2 regions of the Geobacillus sp. LYN3 genome follow, and region 2 is predicted to be linked to the other one. Evidence: riboswitches for the same ligand, from Rfam matches in the RefSeq annotation. Region 2 holds a riboswitch; the other holds the start of a gene.

Region 1 (2,205 bases), 120 kb from region 2:
CTCTGCAATAACTCAGATAGTGGAAATTGTTTCATCGCGTTAACACCTTCTCAAAAATTTTCTTGAAATTCTAGTGAAAAATCATATATCGTAAAAATCAAAATGTAAAGTAAAATTTTTTCGAGGTGAATGTTCATGACGATAAAAATCGCATGTCTTCAGCTAGATATCGCTTTTGGCAATCCTAATGAAAACGAACGGCGCGTTGAAAGAGAAATAGAAAAAATTTCAAAAAATCACCCAGATATTATCGTCCTTCCTGAACTATGGACGACTGGCTATGACTTAACCAGACTCGATGAGATTGCCGATGAGGGCGGTATGCGTACAAAAGCGTTCATTCAAAAACTTGCCAAGTCGCATCATGTCAATATTGTCGCTGGATCAATTGCCAGAAAAACAGATCGCGGCGTCACCAATACAATGTACATCGCCGACCGAAACGGTATCATCGTTGGCGAATATAGCAAACTCCATTTGTTCCAGCTGATGGATGAACATCTTTACTTACAGCCAGGGGAAGAAATGGGATTGTTCACATTAGAAAACACTCGATGTGCAGGCGTCATTTGTTATGACATCCGCTTCCCAGAATGGATTCGCGTCCATATGGTCCAAGGGGCGGAAGTGTTATTTGTCGTTGCCGAGTGGCCGCTTCCTCGCCTTTCGCATTGGCGTACACTGCTTGCGGCGCGCGCGATTGAAAATCAATGCTACGTCATCGCGTGCAATCGCGCTGGAAGCGATCCAAACAATGTCTTTGCCGGTCATTCGCTGGTGGTTGACCCATGGGGAGAAATCATTGCAGAAGCAAATGAAGAACCTTGTACGTTAATGGCACAAATCGATCTTCAAAAAGTAAGAGAAGTGCGAAAACAAATCCCGATTTTTGCGGACCGCAGAGCTAACGACTACATCGCTGCAGAAAAAAATTTTTTAAAAAAGAGTTGACAAATCATTTCGTGACCATGTATGATTCGTATCAAGCATAAAACTTCAAAATTGTCAACATAGCGAAAATTAAAAAATTGAATATGCTGACACACTCTTATCAAGAGTTGGCTGAGGGAATTGGCCCAATGAAGCCCAGCAACCGACCGTAATACTATCGTGAGATAGGGCGCACTTTTTGGCGCCGGAAGTTCTCTACTTCCGCAGGGCACGGTGCTAAGTCCAACAGAAAGACTAAGTCTTTCTGAAAGATAAGAGGTGCGAAGATACGGAATCTTCAAGCCTCTTTCTATGCAGAAAGAGGCTTTTTAATTTACATGAAGGAGGATTTGCATTATGTCAGTTTCTCATCCATCGGTTTATGAACCATTAACGGAACAAGGCGCAATCTCTTTGGCAGTCCGGCTTGGGCTCTTTCCGGAAGGAACACCGCTTGCCTGCCGCGAAATTGGCGACGGCAACTTAAATCTGGTTTTCCGCGTTGTCGATCAGCAAACAAAGAAAGGAATTATCGTAAAACAAGCGCTCCCGTATGCAAAAGTAGTCGGTGAAAGCTGGCCGCTCACATTAAAACGCGCTGTTATTGAAAGCAATGCGCTGCGCACATTCGCAAGCTATGTTCCGCAATATGTGCCAAAAGTATACTATTCCGATGAATCTTTGGCAATTACCGTTATGGAAGATTTATCTCACTTGCAAATCGCCCGCAAAGGGTTGATTGAAGGAAAAACATATCCGCTTTTATCGCAGCATATTGGCGAATTTATCGCAAAGACATCGTTTTACACTTCCGACTTTGGCATGAATCAACAAGAAAAAAAACAACTGGCGCAAAGTTTTGTTAATCCGGAATTATGCAAAATCACCGAAGACCTTGTATTTACCGATCCGTTCTTTAATCATGAAACGAACAACTTTGAAGACGAGCTTCGCGATGATGTAGAAGCGCTTTGGAACGATGACAAGCTCCGCTTAGAAGTCGCCAAATTAAAGCGCAAGTTTTTAACCGAAGGAGATGCGCTCATCCACGGTGATTTGCATACCGGAAGCATTTTCGCCAGCGATGAAGAAACGAAAATCATTGATCCAGAGTTTGCGTTTTATGGCCCGTTCGGTTTTGACATCGGCCAATTTTTCGCAAACTTGCTGTTAAATGCGTTGTCCCGCCCAGGACAACAACAAGAACCGTTATTTGCTCATATCGACAAAACTTGGGATGTATTCGCGACAATCTTTTCTGATCTTTGGCGCACT
Region 2 (2,205 bases):
AATACGAAAGCCCTTCGTTAAATTGGCGAATGAGCCGGATTAAATCAAAGGACGATAAATCATAGACGGATGTCGCTCCAGGAAAATCGCCGATTTTCGATGGGTCTCCGGTGATGGCGAGCACATCGGTGATGCCGAGCGTATGCAGGCCCATCAGGTGCGACTGCAAGCCGATTAAATTGCGGTCGCGGCATGTAATATGAATAAGCGGGCGGATGCCGAGCTGCTCTTTGACGATGGAGCCGAGCGCCATGTTGCTGATTCGTGGAGTTGCCAGCGAGTTATCGGCCAATGTCAACGCATCAATGTTCGCTTCTTTGAGCGCTTTGGCGCCTTCTAAAAATTTCGCGATCCCTAATTTTTTCGGCGGATCAAGCTCGACGATCACCGAGCGCCGCTTACGTACGATATCCTGCAGCGGCGGGGCGGCATTTGGTTCGTTTGTTTGGATAGAAATCGGAACATGACGTTGTTTAACGACTTTTTCTGTAATTGGTGTCCGATCGGTTAAGGCGTTTGCTATCGCTTCGATATGTTTCGGCGTCGTGCCGCAGCACCCGCCAATCAGGCGCACGCCTTGTTCACGGAAGGCAAGAGCCGTTTCTTTAAAATAATCGGTGTTTGTTTCATAGAAAAGCCGTCCGTCGCGATAATCCGGCAAGCTTGCGTTCGGATACGCGGAAAGAAACGCTTTTTTCGGCAGCGGCACTTCCTCGAGCGAACGAATCATATGATATGGACCGAGACGGCAATTTAGACCGATGACATCGGCTCCCAACTGCTCCAAGCGCGCCAACGCTTCAGAAAGGGGAGTGCCGTCTTGCAAGACGCCGACTTCGTGGAGGGAGACGTGCGCGATAATCGGCTTATCCGTTTCTTTGCGCGCGATTGCAAGCACCGTCTGCAATTCTTCCAAATCGTAATATGTCTCGAGCAATAAGCCATCGACGTCTTCGTTTAAAAGCACAAATAATTGCTCGCGAAACGTCCGCTTTACTTCGTCGATGGAAACGGCGCTTTTGTTGATGCTCCGTAATCCGCCGATCGTTCCAAGCACATAGGCTTTATTTCCCGCCGCCTTTTTGGCGAGCCTTACTGCCGCGCGGTTAATGGATGGCACTTCATCTTCCAATCCGTAGCGGGCAAGTTTGACATAGTTGGCGCCATATGTATTCGTTTGGATTACTTCTGCGCCCGCGGCGATATATGCTTCATGAATGTGAATGATGTCTTCCGGTTTTGATAAATTTAGTTCTTCAAAACATCGGTCGACGCCGTGCGAGTATAATAGCGTTCCCATCGCTCCATCGGCGATAAGGATGCGTTCTTTTAAGTCTTGCAAAAGCCCCACGATCATTCCCCCGTTCTATGAAGATAGTAAAAGAAAAAAGCCTTCTATAAGAAGAAGACTTTTTATGTATCGTCTCTTCTTATCTTCCAGGCGTTTCGCCTGTCTGGATTTAGCACCTTGACTTCCGCCAGGTTGCTGAGAGTTCATCGGGCCAGTCCCTCCCCCTCTCTTGATAAGAATGTCCGTATGCGGTTGTTTATTTCGTCTTGACTATTACTATATAATTTAATGTATTTTTTGAAATTATTCAATACGGTGAAGCAAGGAAATTTGAAAAAACGATCAATGAGACAGCGGCTTTCCGCATTGCGGGCAAAATTGGAAGCTGTTCTGCGGAATAGTCAGCCGCTTTTTGTTTTTTAGTCGCCGACATGGCGGAAAGCATATTTTTCCGTTGCACTTTCTACTCTCCTATTCTAATTAGGAATAGTGAACATCAAGAAGATGGGGGGCTGAAAGTGAACGGAGAAATCATCCGCTTCGAGCGAGTGACGAAGGAATACGACGGCGCAGCCGTACTGGATGATGTCAGTTTTGCGATGGAGCGCGGGAAGTTTTATACGCTGCTTGGACCGTCGGGTTGTGGGAAGACAACGATTTTGCGGCTGATTGCCGGGTTTATCGAGCCGACGGAAGGAACGATTTATTTCCACGGAAAGCCGATTCAAAACGTCCCGCCGAACAAACGGCAAGTCAACACTGTTTTTCAAGACTATGCATTGTTCCCTCATCTCGATGTGTTTGAAAACGTTGCGTTTGGTTTGCGCGTGAAAAAGATGAAAGAAACCGACATTCGCGAGAAAGTGAGGGAAGCGCTTCGGTTTGTCAACTTAGACGGCTATGAGCGCCGCCGC

What was found. Region 2 has a riboswitch for S-adenosylmethionine ahead of DCC82_RS05905 (bifunctional homocysteine S-methyltransferase/methylenetetrahydrofolate reductase). Riboswitches for the same ligand answer to the same signal wherever they lie in the genome.
Region 1: linked by a shared signal. The riboswitch ahead of mtnK (S-methyl-5-thioribose kinase) and the one ahead of DCC82_RS05905 (bifunctional homocysteine S-methyltransferase/methylenetetrahydrofolate reductase) in region 2 are both predicted to bind S-adenosylmethionine.

What each region holds. Positions count from the first base shown of each region.
Region 1 covers NZ_QCWL01000001.1:1,254,514-1,256,718, reverse strand. Annotated here, with positions in the region: gene DCC82_RS06580 (pyridoxal phosphate-dependent aminotransferase) at 1-35, opposite strand, end outside; gene DCC82_RS06575 (carbon-nitrogen family hydrolase) at 136-951, shown strand; SAM riboswitch class I at 1,046-1,209, shown strand; gene mtnK (S-methyl-5-thioribose kinase) at 1,288-2,205, shown strand, end outside.
Region 2 covers NZ_QCWL01000001.1:1,132,940-1,135,144, forward strand. Annotated here, with positions in the region: gene DCC82_RS05905 (bifunctional homocysteine S-methyltransferase/methylenetetrahydrofolate reductase) at 1-1,351, opposite strand, end outside; SAM riboswitch class I at 1,428-1,530, opposite strand; gene DCC82_RS17430 (hypothetical protein) at 1,599-1,751, opposite strand; partial or broken gene DCC82_RS05910 (ABC transporter ATP-binding protein) at 1,810-2,205, shown strand, end outside.